4 regions of the Methylotenera versatilis 79 genome follow, and region 2 is predicted to be linked to each of the others. Evidence: predicted binding sites of a transcription regulator. Region 2 holds the regulator's gene; each other region holds the start of a gene.
The links. The regulator sigma-54, encoded in region 2, starts transcription at its own class of promoters, with help from an activator protein. The targets are predictions, from matches to a motif close to TGGCACNNTTCCTGCT.

Region 1 (4,525 bases), 200 kb from region 2:
TTTAAATCTTATTGCTTAAAACCGGTAACTAAACTCGTTGGAATTTGCAACTGTATGCACCAGATCAACCAAAGCTGCGGCTCGAATCGGATTGGTCACTTTTGCATCTTTTAAGCCAGTCGGCAACGCAATTGCCAGTTTTCCATCCGTGCTTTTTTCTTGAACAATCTCTTTTTCGTGATTGGTCAGGAATGAAACCAAAGTGGCTTTTTCTGCCTGATCAGGTTTACGTGCAAACAGTATCTGATACAACTTATCCAACTGTGCAGATTCATCATTGCCCGCCTCGCGTATCACGCGACCAGCCAATGCCTGAGACCAACCAAACACTACATCACTATTAAATAGCGCCAGTGCTTGCAGTGGCGTGGTTGTTACGTCACGCTTGCTATGCACTTGTTGTGCAGAGGCCATATCAAAAGTTTCCAGCAATGGATAAGGCACACTACGACGCGTAAATACATACAGGCTGCGTCTATTGAAATCCTTGGAATCTTTAGAAACTTCCCACAAATTGCCTGCGCCCAAATTGCCCGGAACAGGTGGGAATACGCTTGGGCCGCCTACTTTTTCTTCCAGCTGACCAGATGCGACAAGCAAGGAGTCACGAATTTCTTCGGCTTCCAAACGTTTGCGTGGGAACACCGCTAACAGCTTGTTTTCAGGATCCGCTTTATAGGCATCTTCACGATAAGATGAAGACTGACGGTAAACGCTAGATAGCAATATTTCACGCTGCAGCTTTTTCACGCTCCAACCCTGCGATACAAAATTGCCTGCTAAATAGTCCAGTAATTCGGGATTACTTGGTTTGTCTCCTGCACGGCCGAAGTCACTGACTGTACGTACAATGCCTGTTCCAAAATACTGATTCCAAACGCGATTCACAAATACGCGCGCCGTAAGCGGGTTTTGCGGACTGGCAATCCAGTTGGCAAGCGCAGTACGACGGCCCGATGAAATCTCGGTAGGCACGATATTTGGCTTCTCATCCGTTAATGCAACCGGGAAAGCTGGTTGAACTTCATCAAGTGGGCGTTCATGATTACCGCCAAAGAACACAAAAGTAGGCGGCGCATCACTATGGCCGAGCTCAGTCATAGCTGAAATAGTGTCTGAGCCTTTAGCTGGTTTAAGCTTGTCGAACTTCTTCAGATCATCACCAAGTTTTTTATATTGCGCATACTTCTCTGCATTACCTGGCACATAATTATCGCTTTCTTTCTCTGCAGACTCTTTCAGATAGGCGCCTAATTCATTATCGGTAGTGACATTAGTCAAGCGATGATTTACCCAGCGATCCAGCGCATTCCATTGTCCTTCTGGCTTGAATATAGAGTCGCGGCTATCAGTTAAGTAACGTTCTTTGTGATACTGTAAGGCCTTATCACGTACCGTATCTAAAATAGCAGTGCGCTGCGCACGGATATCCTTGGTAGCCTCTTCCCACTTGGCCTGCACCTGTTGATACTGGATTTCCTGATCATTTTTGGGAGCCGGAACATTGTCTACTGCGCTGACATTAGAAAAGAAAGCCTGTAAAGCAAAATAGTCTTTTTGCGTTACTTTGTCAGCCTTGTGGTTATGACATCTGGCGCAACCCACAGTCGTGCCAAGTAATGCCAAACCAACAGTATCTGTAATGTCAGTAGTGATTTGGTATTTACGCTGAATAAGATCACGTGAGTTACGATTATCGGGAAAACCAGCGATAAAACCCGTTGCGACCAATGCTTCTGTGTCACCTGGGAATAACTCATCTCCCGCCAACTGCTCTTTCACAAAGCGATCAAACGGCTTGTCCTGATTAAACGAGTTGATGACATAATCGCGGTAACGCCACATATTTGGACGTGTCTGGTCACCTTGAAAACCGGTGCTGTCCGCATAACGAGCCAGATCCAGCCAGCGACGTGCTTGGCGCTCACCATATCGAGGTGATGCCAGTAAACGGTCTACTAACTTTTCATAAGCATTCGGCGAACGGTCTTCTACAAAAGTACGCACTTCTTCAGTAGTGGGAATCACACCCCAAGCATCCAAAGTAGCACGACGAATATACGCTGCGCGATCAGCATCTGGAGACGGTTTGATGCCCTTGGCTTCTAATTGTGATAGCACAAAAGCATCTACTGGCGTACGCACCCAGGCCTTTTGCTTTACTACTGGTACCGCTTGGTTTTGTACCTGTTGCCATGACCACAGCTTGGCGGCAGCAGGTTTTTTTTGCTCAGCTTGTGGCTTTGCAATAGTATCAGCCGCAGCTTTTTCTTCCGCCGCATAGGTTGTCGCTGTTGAAAATGCCATCAACACCGCAAAATAAACGGTCTTTTTTATTAAATTATTTAGATTACTCATTTACTACTCCCGCATTATTCATTTACCACTCCCGAGTTATGTATCAATTGCGTTAGCCTCAACGCGTTGCGGCTTTAACTGCTACCAAAGCAAGCCTAGAATCTGCAAAACATGGGCTATTTGGAAAAACCGACTCACGAGCTATAGCGCAACTATTGTGCCACTCTGTATACGCAACTTGAAAATACCTGGGTTATGTTTCTATATGGTTGATTTATAACTATAAAATAAAGAATAGTGATCAATAATTAATTTTATTGAGCATTTACATGTTGATGATTCTGGTGATGTAGGAACAGTGTTTTACGTTTTTTTTGTTGCTACAGAAACAGCTATTAAATTAAACCACTCTTACCAAAAATCGCAATTCGTCTCACCGCAAAATAATTAGGTACTTAAATTCGTCATTTATAAATATCCAAATACTAAAATTTAATCTACTTTTTTGACTGCACTAGAAAATTTGCTTTTTAGACGAGAGAAAAATTTTACGATAAATACGCAAACTTCCTATATGCATAATGAGTATATGTAAATAACTATATATAATTATTAATTAGATAGAAAGTTATGTATATTCACCGAGTTATCATTAGGTCAACATCCATCAGCATGCAATCTAAACCATGGTTATCTAACACTGAGTTGCGCGGCTTTCAAGACGATAGCAGTCATGGTGTCATCGAACATCCTAATCCTTCGGCTGTTAGCTTATCCATCCGCGCAAGTGCGCTGGTGTTCAACGACCCAAAATCTAAAAAACTTTTAGCACTGATTGAAAGGGTGGCCGCTAGCGACGCAACCGCATTAATTATTGGCGAAACTGGAACAGGTAAAGAATTAATTGCTAGGCGTCTGCATGATTTAAGTGCGCGCAGAAATGGACCTTTTGCAGCCATTAATTGCGGCGCCTTTTCTGAATCATTGGTAGAAAGCGAATTATTTGGTCATGAAAAAGGCTCATTTACGGGTGCCATTTCCGCCAAAGAAGGCTGGTTTGAGAGCGCAAGTGGAGGGACTTTATTTTTAGATGAAGTTGGCGATTTGCCTTTATCGACCCAAGTAAAACTGCTTCGCGTTCTTCAAGAAAGAGAAATCGTACGCGTCGGCTCACGCAAGCCTCAAAAAATCAATGTCAGGCTAATCGCCGCGACAAATGTCAATTTGGAAGATGCGGTAAATGCGGGAAATTTTAGACAAGATTTATACTATCGAATCAAAGTTGTGCCGATTGAGTTGCCACCACTGCGCGAACGCATCGGCGACATTCTTCCGCTAGTGAATCATTTCTTAAAAGTTTATACGGGACGTTTACATACATCGACACCACACCTATCAGCCGCTTCAGTCCATGCCTTAGAAACCTACGCATGGCCAGGTAATATTCGAGAGCTAGAAAACACTATCCACCGCGCTTTATTGGTCTCTTCTGGCGGTGTAATTTATCCTAAAGATCTGCATTTACCTTACATTACCAGTAAATTTACACCCATAAGTGTTCATGAAAGTGATGATCACTTCTTAAATGTTCCAACAACATCAACCGAGGTTAGATCTCAAGATATTGAAAATCTGCTTTCCAGACTTTTCAAGCAAGAATTACCTAATTTATATGAGCTAATCAACGCGATTACTGTGCGCAAAGCGTATGATCATTGCAATAATAACCAAGTACATACCGCAAAATTATTAGGTATTAGTCGTAATATTTTGCGTGCACGTTTAAAAGAATTGAATCTGATTGCTTAAGGCAGAACTTAAGTTAACCATTATTTTTAAGCAAAAAGCCTAGTTAGTTAGGCTTTTTGCTTATGAAGTTAACATATTAAAACCTCAAAAAATATCATCTATGCTTAAATTTACAGGTGGTTTTGACTTGCAATCCCCTGATGCCGTGCCGAGCAACGCAGACGAATCAGGAGTTTTCGGCGAGGACTGTCTGAGCGAAGCGAGTTCCGCAGCCGCCTGATTCGTTGAGTAGCGCAGGGAAACCGAAGGTCATGGCATGGGGTGTCGTTTACTTTGGTTACTTTCTTTTGGACAAGCAAAAGAAAGTAACTTGCCGTCGGGCAACCCTGACTAGTTTTAAATCTAGTTAGGCTCTTTTATACTTTTCATATATTGATTATATCCATGCAGTGATAATTGGAGGTAAGTTGCACCGCCA
Region 2 (4,525 bases):
GCAGGGCACACTGATTATTCATGCAGATAAGTTGATTGTGCGTGAAGACAAAGAGGGTTTTCAGCACAGTACGTCGACTGGCAATCCAACCACTTTTAAGCAAAAAAGTGAGGGTAAAGATGAGTATATACAAGGCAGCGGTCAGCGCATTGAATATGATGGCCGTATGGACAAAGTGCAGTTGTACACGCGCGCATGGGTAAAGCGTGGCGAAGATATCGTGCATGGCGATTACATCAGTTATGACGCCAACGCTGAATATGCAGAAGTGATTGGTGGCGTGAAATCTGAAGGCAGTGGTTCATCTACGGGTCGCGTTAAAGCGATTATTCAGCCGAAAAATAAACCCGCCGCCATTCCAAATGATAAGCCGGCAAATGATAAATCCTCTGAATTGAAAATCAACACGAATCCGCCGCCCAGAGTGGATAAGGTTTTAAGGTTTAGCAATACGTCTGAGGCGACTAGCAAACCTGAGTCTCAATCAAACTAATACAAACTTAACCGAATAAAACACTTAATAAAATAAAACATCAAAAATGAGCGAACTCGTTGTAGAACATCTACGGAAGTCTTATAAAACACGCACAGTGGTGCAAGATATTTCGCTGCAAATCAATAGTGGCGAAGTGGTGGGTTTGCTTGGGCCAAATGGCGCGGGTAAGACAACGAGCTTTTACATGATTGTCGGATTGGTAATGTTGGATGCGGGACGTATTTTGCTGAATGGCAAAGATTTAAGTCGCATGCCGATTCACAGCCGTGCGCGCATGGGCTTGGCTTATTTGCCGCAAGAGCCATCTATTTTTCGTAAGTTAACCGTAACCGAAAATATATTGGCTATTTTAGAGCTGCAAAATCTAACTGAAGATGAAAAAAATACGCAGCTGGAGTCTTTATTGCAAGAGTTGCATATCACGCATATTCGCAACAGTTCGGCAATCAGTTTGTCTGGCGGTGAGCGCCGTCGGGTTGAGATTGCGCGCTGTTTAGCCACCAATCCTAGTTTTATTTTATTAGATGAACCTTTTGCTGGTATCGACCCAATCGCGGTTTTAGATATTCAAAAGATTATTCGTTTTTTAAGCAGCAAAAATATTGGTGTATTGATTACAGACCATAACGTGCGCGAAACTTTAGGTATTTGCGACCGCGCTTATATTGTAAATGACGGTACGGTGTTTGCGTCTGGGCATCCTGCAGAAATTGTAAATAACGAAGCAGTGCGGGAAGTGTATTTAGGGAAAGATTTCAGGCTCTAGCCTCAAGTATTTATGAAGCAAAATCTACAACTTAGAATGTCGCAAAATTTGGCGTTAACGCCGCAATTGCAGCAATCAATTCGTTTGCTGCAATTATCGAGCCTTGAGCTAAATCAAGAGCTAGATGTGATTTTGCAAGAGAATCCATTGTTAGAGCTGGTCGATGGCGAAGATGGTGAGGCAGATGCAGGTTTCGACGATAGTGTATTGCAAAAAAATAACGATAATGACAACTTGGATGCTGATGGCAAACAAGCCGCCGATGTTGATGAACCAGATGCTTTTAATAGTTTAGATTATCAAGAAACCAGCACGACTAACTCCCAAGAAAACACAGAATCGATTGATGCGCCGCAAGAATCCAGTGCAGGAGAAGATTTTTCAGCAACTGATTTTGATGAAAATTACGAAGAATATGGCAGCGCGAGTAACTGGGATGAAGGCGGGCGTCAGAATAATAGTGACGATGATGATGGCGACTACACGCGACAAGAAATCGTCTCAGCTAGTTTGCGCGAGCATTTATTAAGCCAGCTTAAGTTAATGCCTTTATCTGATCGCGATCAGACACTGGTGCTGTTATTAATTGATAGCATCAACGAAGATGGTTATTTAGAAGAGTCATTGGCTGACATGGCAGAATTATTGCCAGAAGAGCTTGAAATTGAATTGCTAGAGCTAGAAACTGCGCTAAAACTGATTCAGCATTTGGATCCGCCAGGTTTAGGGGCAACCAATTTACAAGAGTGCCTACTGTTGCAGCTCAATGTGCTGCCAAAAGAAACTGACTTTTTGAACATTGCCAAAATCATTGTTCAACAACATTTAGCGGTATTGGCAAATAAGGATTTCGCTAAGTTACGTAAATTGCTGAATTGCGATGATATCGCCTTAAAAGGCGCACAAACTTTAATCAAACAGCAAAATCCGCGCCCAGGTAGCGATTTTGCGCAACTCAGTCGCGATCACTTTATTCAGCATGAAGTGCTGGTTAAAAAAGTGAAAGGCATTTGGATTGCAACGTTAAATGATGGCGTGATTCCTAAACTACGTATTAACCAATTGTACGCAGACATTTTGAAGCGCAATCGCGAAAATTCGAATCAATATCTGCAAACGCAAATGCAAGAAGCCAAATGGATGATTAAAAATATCCAGCAGCGTTTCTCTACTATTTTGCGCGTTAGCCAAGCGATTGTTGATCGCCAACGTAATTTTTTTGAGCATGGTGAAATCGCCATGCGGCCACTCGTTTTGCGTGAGATCGCAGAAGAGCTTGAGTTGCATGAATCGACTATTTCACGCGTAACAACGCATAAGTATATGCTCACTCCGCGCGGTGTTTTTGAACTGAAATATTTCTTTGGGAGCCATGTAGCAACTGATGCTGGCGGCTCTGCTTCTGCCACGGCGATTCGTGCGCTGATTAAACAATTGGTCGCAGAAGAAACGCCTAAAAAGCCATTGTCAGATAATCAAATCACCGATATTTTGGCGAAACAAGGCATTATTGTCGCGCGCCGGACTATCGCAAAATATCGCGAATCGCTGAATATTCCGCCAGCGAATTTACGCAAATCGCTTTAAGCAATTTTACAAAAGCGTTACAAATAATACTGAATAATCTGCTCAAACCACCTCGCAAAAAATAATCAAAGGTGTACACTTAAATTGTTCGATGAGTAAAGATGTGCTACTTATTGGCAAGCTTTACTTGGAGAACAATTTCAATAAGGAGCAAGTCATGAATTTACAATTAACTGGGCATCACTTAGAAATTACACCTGCAATGCGCGAATATGTGCAGAGCAAACTCGTTAGAATTCGCAATCACTTCGATCATGTGATTGACGTTAAAGTTACCATGAGTGTAGAAAAGCTCGCTCAAAAAGTAGAGGCTACATTACACGTACCCGGCAATGATTTACACGCTGAGTGCATCGATGAGAATATGTATAGCGCGATTGATATGTTGACAGACAAACTAGACCGCCAAGTTCTCAAACATAAAGAAAAACACGGCAGTCATCATAAAGCGAATGGTGCTGTTAAACATCAAGATATAGGTCAACATCCGTCTATTGATGAAAATCCAACTCTTAACTAACTTAAATAATCTATGGCTCAAATTAACGTAGCCGAACTCTTCAAGGAAACCCGCCTCAAGCTCAAACTCCACTGGATTGCAGGGCTTGATGGCGGCAATAACCAACTCAATTCCGAAAAAGTCACTAAGCCTTCTCTGGCTTTAATTGGCCATCTCAATTTCGTACATCCTAACCGTGTGCAGGTGTTGGGTTGCGCTGAAATGGACTATCTAAATAGTCTGAGCATTATTGCGATGCAGCAAGCTATTACTAATTTATACGCAACCGATTTAGCCGCAGTTGTCGTTGCAAATGGTGAAAAAGCGCCGAAAGAATTAATTTCAGCAGCCAATACTCACCATATTCCATTATTCACTTCCACCATGCAAAGCCCGCAGTTAATGGATTTATTAAGCCATTATTTAAAACTTGCGATGGCAGAAACCATCAGTTTGCATGGCGTTTTTATAGAAGTACAAGGTTTTGGCGTGCTAATTAAAGGTGATGCTGCGATTGGTAAAAGCGAGTTAGCGCTAGAGCTTATTACACGCGGACATCGTTTGGTAGCAGATGATATTGTCGATTTTTTTAAAATATCACCGGAACGCATTGAGGGTCGTTGCCCATCGTTATTACAAGATTTTTTGGAAGTACGTGGTTTAGGTATTCTTAATATTCGTGCACTTTTTGGTGATAATGCAGTGAAGCCAACCAAGCCGCTGGATTTGATTATTCAGTTGGAATTAGCGGATACATTGAATCCACTTAAGCTCGATAGACTGAATGCCAAAACGCAGCATGAGCGCGTGTTGGAAGTAGAGATTCCAAAGGTGAATATACCGATTGCGGCGGGACGCAACATTGCGGTATTGCTGGAAGTTGCTGTGCGCAACCACATGTTGTTATTAAGAGGCATCAATGCAACGAAACAGTTTAGTCAGCGTCAAAAGCAAATGATGCAAAAAGCCAGTTTAGAAAATGCCAATTTAAAAAGAATTAACAGTCAAAGCGCTGATACTGAAAGTGCTGAGCCAAAATCCAGTCTTAAATCAGCCCCAAAATTAAAGCTTAAGCAGGCAAAGTAATGCAGATTATTATTGTGACAGGTCTTTCTGGCTCAGGTAAAAGTATTGTCTTGCGCGCATTAGAAGACAACAGGTTTTATTGCATCGATAA
Region 3 (4,525 bases), 200 kb from region 2:
AATCAAAATACAAAAATGAGGATAGTAAGGTTGGTGTGTGGCCAGCTTTCCAAAAACTGCTTTTCATTTGTTTATTCCCAATGTGATTTATTTTCAGTCACAGAAAGCGCAGTATGGTTACTGCGCTTTCTGTGATGAGGATTTTTAACTGTTTAAACTAATAATGTTTTAAACGGTAATCGTCTCGAACTCTTTATGTTCTGCACGTTTCTGTACACGCTCAGACCAAGGTTCAATTGCACCTTGCAGCGCAAATAACAAACGTTCGTAAGCAGCTTTGCGGCCTTCGCTGTCTTCTAGAACGCGTTGTTTCACATATTCCAAACCAACGCGTTCAATCCAATGCACAGTCCGGTCTAAATAGCGTGCTTCTTCACGATAGATTTGGATAAAGGCACCCGAATATTCCAACACTTCATCTGATGTTTTGACCTTGCATAAGAATTGAGCCACTTCGGTTTTGATGCCGCCATTGCCGCCCACATAGATTTCCCAGCCTGAATCCACGCCGATGATACCAACGTCTTTAATGCCAGATTCAGCACAATTTCTTGGGCAACCAGAAACAGCGAATTTAACTTTATGTGGTGCCCACATATGGTCAAAAGCTTTTTCGATATCAATGCCCATTTGAGTAGAGTTTTGCGTGCCAAAACGGCAAAATTCAGAACCTACGCAAGTTTTAACGGTACGAATACCTTTGGCGTAAGCATAGCCAGACGGCATGTCGAGATCTTTCCACATGTCGACTAAGTCTTCTTTTTTCACGCCTAGCAAGTCAATGCGTTGGCCGCCAGTGACTTTCACCATTGGCACGGCGTATTTATCAGCCACATCTGCAATTTTGCGTAATTGGTCAGGTGTAGTCACACCGCCGTACATACGCGGAATAACCGAGTAAGTACCATCTTTTTGAATATTGGCATGCACGCGCTCGTTAATAAAGCGCGATTGCGGATCATCCACTGCTTCATGCGGCCATGTAGAAAGTAAGTAATAGTTCAGCGCTGGTCTGCAAGTTGCGCAGCCATTTGGTGTGCGCCAATTCATGCCTTTCATCGCATCTGGAATATTCAGGTATTTATTGTTACGGATTTCTGCACGAACTTCTTCGTGGTTTTTATCGGAACAACCACAAATGGCTTTGCTAGTGGATGGAGGCGCATAACCGCCACCTAAAGTTGACGCTAAAATTTGCTCAACTAAACCTACACATGAACCGCAGCTTGAACCCGCTTTAGTTTGTTTTTTTACATCATCGATGGTGAATAAGCCTTGGTCTTGAATGGCTTTGACAATAGTGCCTTTGCACACGCCATTACAACCGCAAACTTCCATTTCGTTGGTCATGGCAGCAGCTTTATCCTGGCCTTGATGGCCTGAGTTGCCTAAACTATCTTGCCCAAACATTAAAGAGTCGCGAATTTCATGAATCGGTTTTGCATCACGTAGCATTTGGAAATACCAAGCTCCGTCTGCGGTGTCACCATAAAGCACGCTGCCAATGATTTTGTCATTTTTAATGACGAGTTTTTTGTAAACCCCGCCAACTGCGTCGTGCAAAACTATTTCTTCTCTGCCATCATCAGCAACACCATCACCGCTAGCAAAATCGCCCGCGCTGAATAAATCGATACCTGTTACTTTTAATTTGGTAGAGGTGACAGAGCCTTTGTATGAACCAATGCCAAAATTAGCCAAATGCGTTGCACACACTTTTGCCATTTCGAAGAGCGGCGCTACCAAACCGTATGAAATACCGCGGTGTGCTACACATTCGCCCACTGAATAGATACGTGGATCGTAAGTTTGCATCGTATCGTTCACCACAATACCTTTGTTGCAATAAATGCCTGCGGATTCTGCTAGTGAAAAATTAGGGCGAATACCAACCGCCATCACCACTAAATCGGCAGGTAATTGTGTGCCATCATCAAAATGGATGGTGGTGACTCGGTCTGTTTTTCCGTCAGAACTGTCACCTGTAAGTTCTTTAGTATTTTGATTTAATTGAAACTTAAGCCCTTTGGCTTCCAAGCTTTGTTGCAGCATTTTGCCTGCGGTTTTGTCTAGCTGCTTTTCTAACAGCCATTCATTGCGGTGAATCACAGTGACATCCATGCCTTGAATTTTTAAGCCGTTTGCAGCTTCCAACCCAAGCAATCCACCACCGATGACTACTGCGTGTTTGTGTGACTTTGCAGTGTCAATCATGTCGTTGGTATCTTTAATATCGCGATAACCAATGACCCCTTTTAAATCTGCGCCAGGAATCGGCAACATAAAGGGTTTTGAGCCAGTAGCCAGCAGCAAGCGGTCATATTCCGCACTGGTGCCATCTTCTGCATAAACAACGCGATTTTTACGGTCGATTTTATTGATACGCGCACTGGTATAGAGCGTGATATTGTTTGCGGCATACCATTCACGCGTATTCAAAATAATGTCGTTAATGGTTTGCTCGTTCGCCAGCACTGGCGATAGCATGATACGGTTGTAGTTAGGGTAGGGCTCATCACCAAACACAGTGATATCGTAAATATGTGGTGCGATTTTTAGCAACTCTTCTACCACGCGCATACCTGCCATGCCGTTGCCCACTACTACTAATTTCATTTTTTGCATAATATCTACTTAAAAATTGTTGATACAGATAGCCATGTATTGGCAATTAATGTGCCACTATTATTTGTAACTAAACAAAAGTTTTTACGTTTAAATACATCGGCTTGCTAAATTCCTGGTGCCGGCAGGTCTGAATTGATGCACCAAAACAGCAAGCACACTATTTTGATGAACCAAAACAGTGCGCAGCGTGGCCAAGCTTTAAAAACTATACTGTGCAGTTACCCAAACAATCTCTTTATCAGCTTTGCGTGGGGCAGCGCCTAATGTTGTGCCGTAAACGTCGCTTTCGTTAAATTTGGCATACTCCACCTTGCCCCATAGGTTATCGTTAAACGGGTAGGTCAGGCCTAAATCGAACTCAGTGCCGTATTTATCGCCAAAGCGACGGCTAGCAGGTGTGCTACCCAGCGTTTCATACTTTTCATCTGACTTAAATATGTGATATTCAGAGTAAATTTTCAATTTATCGACTGCACCAGATAAGGTCACAAAAGTATCTTTAATGCCCTGTCTTGGTGTGGTTAAGAAATGGTCAGCCCAACCTTGAAACAAATGGTTGGTGCCAAGCGGCGTTTGGAAAGCATATTTGCCATCATTGCTAGAGAGTACTTCATGGTCCACACGAATCGACCACGTGTTATAACCAGCGCCACCGCCTATTTTGATGTAGTGCGCATCAATCGCCGAATTACCGCCACGATAATCATCTTGTTTTGCATATTCCGCTGTATACAAGCCTTTCCAGTTGGGTGTAAAAATATGCACGCCATCTAAACGCAAGCCGAAGGTTTTACTGCTGGCATCGGCATAAGGCACGCCGCCTACAATTGGCGTATCTTGACTAGAGCCTAATCCATTGCCGCCTTGTGTTGCAAAACCTGCTGCTGCTGGATTACCTGCGTTCTGACTTAAGTTTTTGACATCAACAAAGTAGCCATAACCCACTAAAAATTCTGATGGCGAAATGCGATATTTTGCGTTGACCAGATCAATATTGCCGTTGCGGTATTCAGTGTTGATTTGCCTGACTTGGTAAAAATGGCTATAAAACAGCTCAGTATCGGGGATGCTTTTATTCAACACAGAAACGCCATCGAACACTTGTGTATTTTGACGGAACGCGATATCACCGATAAAACGCACATTATCTAAATTGACTACTTGGCGTCCAAGACGAAATTTGGTGTTCTTGATACCTGTCCAATCGACATAAAGTTGATTGATATCGGTAAAACCCGGGTCAACAATATTGGCATATTGGCGCTTAAATAAAGAGGAAGTAGCCGTGCCATTATTGTGCTCTGGCTCATTGCCACGTCTGTCATTAAAGTCATCGTTAAACTCATGTACATCGGTTATCTGAGCAGCAAAACTAAAGTTCTTATATGGCGCAGTTTGCCAGCCCAATAAAGTGCGAGTGGTATACGCATAACTGTTTTTTAATTCTTTAGTACCATTCGGCGCAGGCTGTAAATTGGCTTGATCCACATTTTCATAGCGGGCACGCACACTGCTCAGTGATTTACCATCTTTAATTGCATCTAAAAACGTATATTCCGGTTCTGCGGCTTCTGCCGCTACAGATTCCTCTGCATAGGCACTGCCAGCAAAACTAGTGAATGCCATATATAAGTTAAGCGTTAATAGGTTTAATTTAAATAAATGCGTTTTTTTCATTGAAGTTATCTTTTTAAGTAAGGGATTAATTAAGGTAATTAAAAGTCGTGTGAACAAAAAATCTTACCAATAAGCCTAAGCCGCTTTTTTGGCGTGGCGTTCGTATAAAAATTTCAATACTTCAGAACGTAAATGGTTGTATTGCTTGTCTTCAGCCAACTCAAGACGTTTGCGTGGATACGGTAAATCGACAGTGAGAATTTCACCAATGGTCGCGCTT
Region 4 (4,525 bases), 1.4 Mb from region 2:
CTGGATCTACGCCATTGACGGTGCAAGCCCATGGTGAGGTGAATTTTGTGCTTGGTTCAGCAGTGCAGCACCCGCATCCTTTGATTACTGGCCACTATTCAGTTCACACAACTGATGATGCGCTAAAAATAGGGGAAGAAGGTATCAAAAAAGTAGGGAAAAGACTGAGAGCTGAAGGGCGGATTTGAGGCAATATTTTTTCACGGATTATTTTGTTATTAACGATGAGTTACGTCATTTAGCTGATAAGAGCTTATAGATGTGTACCAAGATTACATTTGTAAATAGAAGATATAACTTTATTTAGTGGACAAAAGCCCTTATGCAATTAAGCATAAGGGCTTTTTATTTAGGGTGGACTTTTAGTTTAAATCCAAGGATGCCGTGGTGGGTTAACACCATTTAAACTGTAATTTCCTACTGCGTGATATTTCCAGCGAACCGGGTCATGTAGCGTATGTGTACGTGCATTGCGCCAATGGCGATCTAAATTGAATTCGCCTAATGTAGAACGTGTACCTGCTAATTCAAATAACTTGCTGCCCGCCAGTAATGCAGTTTCTGTACTGAGCACTTTTGCCTCAGCCACTGCAATTGAAGCTGCGGCGACGGTTTCTTCATTGGCATCGATTTGTGCTTTGTCAATAAAATCGCCAGCGCGGCTTAATAATGCTTCAGTTGCATGAATACGGATTTGCAGGTCACCGATATCTTTAATGGTGTGTGGGTCATCATAGCCGTGCTCAAGTTCTGTATCAATCCAAGGGCGTGTATGATTGCGCACAAAATATAAAGTATCTTTAAAAGCAGCGCGAGCAATACCCGTATCCACTGCCGCTTGGATAATCTGTGCAACAGGGCCCATTACGGTAGGGCGATCAAACGCTAAATGGTGTGGTAATACGTATTCTGTTGGGATAAAGATATTATCTAGGATAGTCGTGCCGCTGGCCGTGGTACGTTGACCAAAGCTTGACCAATCATCAATAATCGTCAGGCCTTTAGCGCCTTTTTCTACAAATGCGACAATCGTATTATCGTTTTCATCTTTGGCAACTACTGGCACCCAATCGGCCAATAATGCGCCAGATGAATAGAATTTCTTGCCAGAAAGCAAATAGCCGCCGTCAGTTGGTTTAAGACGTGTTTGCACGTCATTAACACTTTTTGTGCCGATTTCTGAGAATGCATTACCAAATCTCACACCTTTTAACACTAAATCAAAAAAGAATTTTTTCTGAAATTCAGTGCCGTCTAGCCTTAAACCTTCCACCATATACAAATGGTTTTGTGGAATCTGCCCAATGCTAGGGTCTGCTTCCGAAATGATGCTGACTACTTCGGCCAATGTTCTGTTGGCTACAAAAGCGCCGCCGTATTCTTTTGGCACCGTAATGCCCCACAAACCGCTGCTGGAATATAAATCTAATTCTGCACGTGGCAAACGGCGTTCTCTGTCGCGCAAGGCGGCTTCTTTAGCGATTTCTGCGGCGACTCTTTTTGCTACTTCAATCGCCTCTGCGTCATTTTTAATGATGTGCGCATGTGGTCTTGGTGCGATGTTGATGTGCTCTTGACTGGTGTGTTCTTGCTTTAATGCGGATAGTGACATTGCTACTCCTTATAAAAATCGCTGATTAATTTCGTCGTTAGCACACGATTAAACGCGCGCGTATCAATACCAAAGTGATTGCATTTAGTGTGCCAATCATTAAGCATATGATTTGTATAGGAATATTTATTTTTCATGCATTTTTATCTGTTCACCCAGCAAATAAATGCTGATGAGATGCTGGAATAACAGCAGTTAACCGATGAAATGGCATGGATTTTCCATACTTTAAGCTGCCAATTCACGACTTCTTACCCACTTTTGTGCTGATTTTGCAGCAGTTAACCAGCAACTGGACTCAATATCAACAGCAATACAATAAAGAATAATTATGTAAGTGATTGAATAATATAAACATTAATGTTGGCATAGTTACTGCTCTGATATACCTAGATAAGTATTAACGCAAATTAGTATTTGCAATGGCCGTTTTTAATCCTGCATAAAAGGACAAATGAAATGGCAATTTTTAATTAGGAGTCACGATGAGTAACAGATTAAAAGTAACGGCTGTATCAGGTAGCTACAAAATCCCATCCAGAACTACAGCGATTATTGAAGAGTTAACACAACGATTGGGCAAACAAATCCCGATTGATTTACATCTGATTGAGTTGAGCAATATCGCGCCCGATTTAGTTGCCTCGTTTAATCCAGCGGATTTGCCAAGTAATGTTCAAAGAGACATTGACGCGATTGAAAACGCCGATTTATTGATTGTCGCGACACCAGTTTATCGCGCTTCATACACCGGTTTATTCAAACATTTATTCGATTTGGTTAATTACGAATCATTGTTTGATGTGCCAGTTTTGCTGGCAGCAACTGGCGGCAGTGAGCGTCATGCGTTGATTATCGATCACGAATTACGTCCACTTTTTAGCTTCTTTCAAGCGTTAACTTTACCTGTAGGCGTGTACGGAACAGAAGCAGACTTTGTGAATTACAAAGTGAATAACCCGATTTTGAGTGCGCGCATTGATTTAGCAATTGAACGTGCGCTGCCATTGCTTAAGCATCGCGAACTGGCCAATAGCCTTACGTCTGCCAAGTTGGCGATTGCCTAAAAGCTTTTAGAAATAATTGAATCAACTGAATTAGGAGAAAATAATGAGTACACCAAATAATCAGCAAGAAGCAGTTAAATTCGCTTACTGGGTGCCGAATGTGAGTGGCGGCTTAGTGGTGAGTAATATCGAGCAGCGCACTAGCTGGGATTTCGAATACAACAAAAAATTAGCGCAAATCGCCGAAAAAAGTGGCTTTGAATATGCGTTAAGTCAGATTCGTTTTACGGCGGGTTATGGCGCGGAATTCCAACATGAATCTGTCTCTTTTTCGCATGCTTTATTAGCGGCAACTACTAAATTAAAAGTCATCGCAGCCATTTTGCCTGGCCCTTGGAACCCTGTTTTAGCGGCTAAACAATTAGCAACCATTGATATTCTCACCAAAGGTCGCGTGGCGATCAATGTGGTTTCCGGTTGGTTCAAAGGCGAGTTTTACGCAATCGGCGAACCTTGGTTGGATCATGATGAGCGCTATCGCCGTTCACGCGAATTTATTGAAGTATTAAAAGGTATTTGGACGACAGATAACTTTACTTATACAGGCGATTTTTATCGTTTGCATAATTACTCATTAAAACCAAAACCAATCCAACAACCTCATCCAGAAGTTTTCCAAGGCGGTAGCTCACGCGCAGCACGTGATAACGCAGCAGCCGTTTCAGATTGGTATTTCACCAATGGCAACACGGTTGAAGGTATCAAAGCGCAAGTGGATGATATTCGCGCAAAAGCGGCTGTTAATAACCACCAAGTAAAAATCGGCGTGAATGCGTTTATTATCGCGCGCGAAACGGAAGAAGAAGCGAAAGCGGTATTGGCTGAAATCATTGCCAAAGCGAATCCTGATGCGGTTCACGGCTTTGCCAGCGAGGCGAAAAATGCAGGTGCAGCCAGCCCTGAAGGCGAAGGCAATTGGGCTAAATCGACTTATGAAGACTTGGTTCAGTACAACGATGGCTTTAAAACCAACTTAATCGGCACGCCACAGCAAATCGCAGAACGCATTATTGAATTAAAAGCGGTCGGTGTGGATTTGATCCTTTCAGCTTTCTTGCATTTTCAGGAAGAAGTGGCTTATTTCGGTGAAAAAGTATTGCCATTAGTGCGTGAGCTTGAAGCTAAAAAGTTGGCTATTGCAGCCTAATATTTAAGCAAAAGTTAACACATAAAATCACTCAATAAATATGATCACAGACACTTTTCCTAATCTGCTCAACTTTCAGGCGTTTGATAAGCCTTTAAGCATCGCGATTCGCCATAAGCAACTAGGTATTTGGCATGAAAAGCGCTGGAGTGAATTGCACCAAGAGTTGCTGCAATTAGTGCAATTATTGAAAGAAAAGGGCTTTAAAGCGGGTGACACCTTATTTTTGTTAAGTCACCCGCGCCCAGAAGCGTTATTGCTGTCAATCGCTGCACATTGGTTGGGTGGTATTGCTGCGCCATTGGATCCGGCTTATGCAAAATCAAAAGTTTCTGCGCTATTAAATGCGTTACAACCAGCATTTATATTTGCAGAAGGTCAGTTGCAGGTTGATCAGATTTTGAATCTAGGTTTATCGCAAAAACTTATTATCTATGCGGATGCGAGAGGCTTGTCGCATTACGAAAATGCAACGTTGCAGGCTTATGCAGCCATCAAAAACCTTCAGCCGATCGATTATTTAAAACAACTATCTGTTGCCGAGCCAGAACACACGGCTTTTGTGTTTTATCGCCTAAATGAGAATGGCGATGTTAATTTGCAGCAGTTGTCACATGCAGAAATGCTGGCGCAAGGCCGTAAACTAGTGAAACAAGAAGTGTTGACAGCACATGAAGAAGCGCTGGCAGCGCGTGCCTT

Region 1: the regulator sigma-54 is predicted to act here: its motif matches at 2,506-2,521, upstream of METVE_RS0104355 (DUF1549 and DUF1553 domain-containing protein).
Region 3: the regulator sigma-54 is predicted to act here: its motif matches at 2,667-2,682, upstream of nirB (nitrite reductase large subunit NirB).
Region 4: the regulator sigma-54 is predicted to act here: its motif matches at 1,977-1,992, upstream of msuE (FMN reductase).

Annotation. Positions count from the first base shown of each region.
Region 1 is NZ_ARVX01000001.1:850,374-854,898, reverse strand. Features, by position in the region: gene METVE_RS0104355 (DUF1549 and DUF1553 domain-containing protein) at 16-2,358, opposite strand; gene METVE_RS0104350 (sigma-54 interaction domain-containing protein) at 2,971-4,107, shown strand; gene METVE_RS0104340 (hypothetical protein) at 4,450-4,525, opposite strand, start outside.
Region 2 is NZ_ARVX01000001.1:648,072-652,596, reverse strand. Features, by position in the region: gene lptA (lipopolysaccharide transport periplasmic protein LptA) at 1-493, shown strand, start outside; gene lptB (LPS export ABC transporter ATP-binding protein) at 540-1,262, shown strand; gene METVE_RS0103395 (RNA polymerase factor sigma-54) at 1,275-2,849, shown strand; gene hpf (ribosome hibernation-promoting factor, HPF/YfiA family) at 3,007-3,369, shown strand; gene hprK (HPr(Ser) kinase/phosphatase) at 3,382-4,434, shown strand; gene rapZ (RNase adapter RapZ) at 4,434-4,525, shown strand, end outside.
Region 3 is NZ_ARVX01000001.1:452,325-456,849, reverse strand. Features, by position in the region: gene METVE_RS0102305 (nitrate/nitrite transporter) at 1-67, opposite strand, end outside; gene nirB (nitrite reductase large subunit NirB) at 169-2,625, opposite strand; gene METVE_RS0102295 (alginate export family protein) at 2,827-4,305, opposite strand; gene METVE_RS0102290 (ABC transporter ATP-binding protein) at 4,381-4,525, opposite strand, start outside.
Region 4 is NZ_ARVX01000001.1:2,096,336-2,100,860, forward strand. Features, by position in the region: gene METVE_RS0110150 (pirin family protein) at 1-188, shown strand, start outside; gene METVE_RS0110155 (SfnB family sulfur acquisition oxidoreductase) at 368-1,612, opposite strand; gene msuE (FMN reductase) at 2,098-2,679, shown strand; gene sfnG (dimethylsulfone monooxygenase SfnG) at 2,723-3,826, shown strand; gene METVE_RS0110180 (AMP-binding protein) at 3,867-4,525, shown strand, end outside.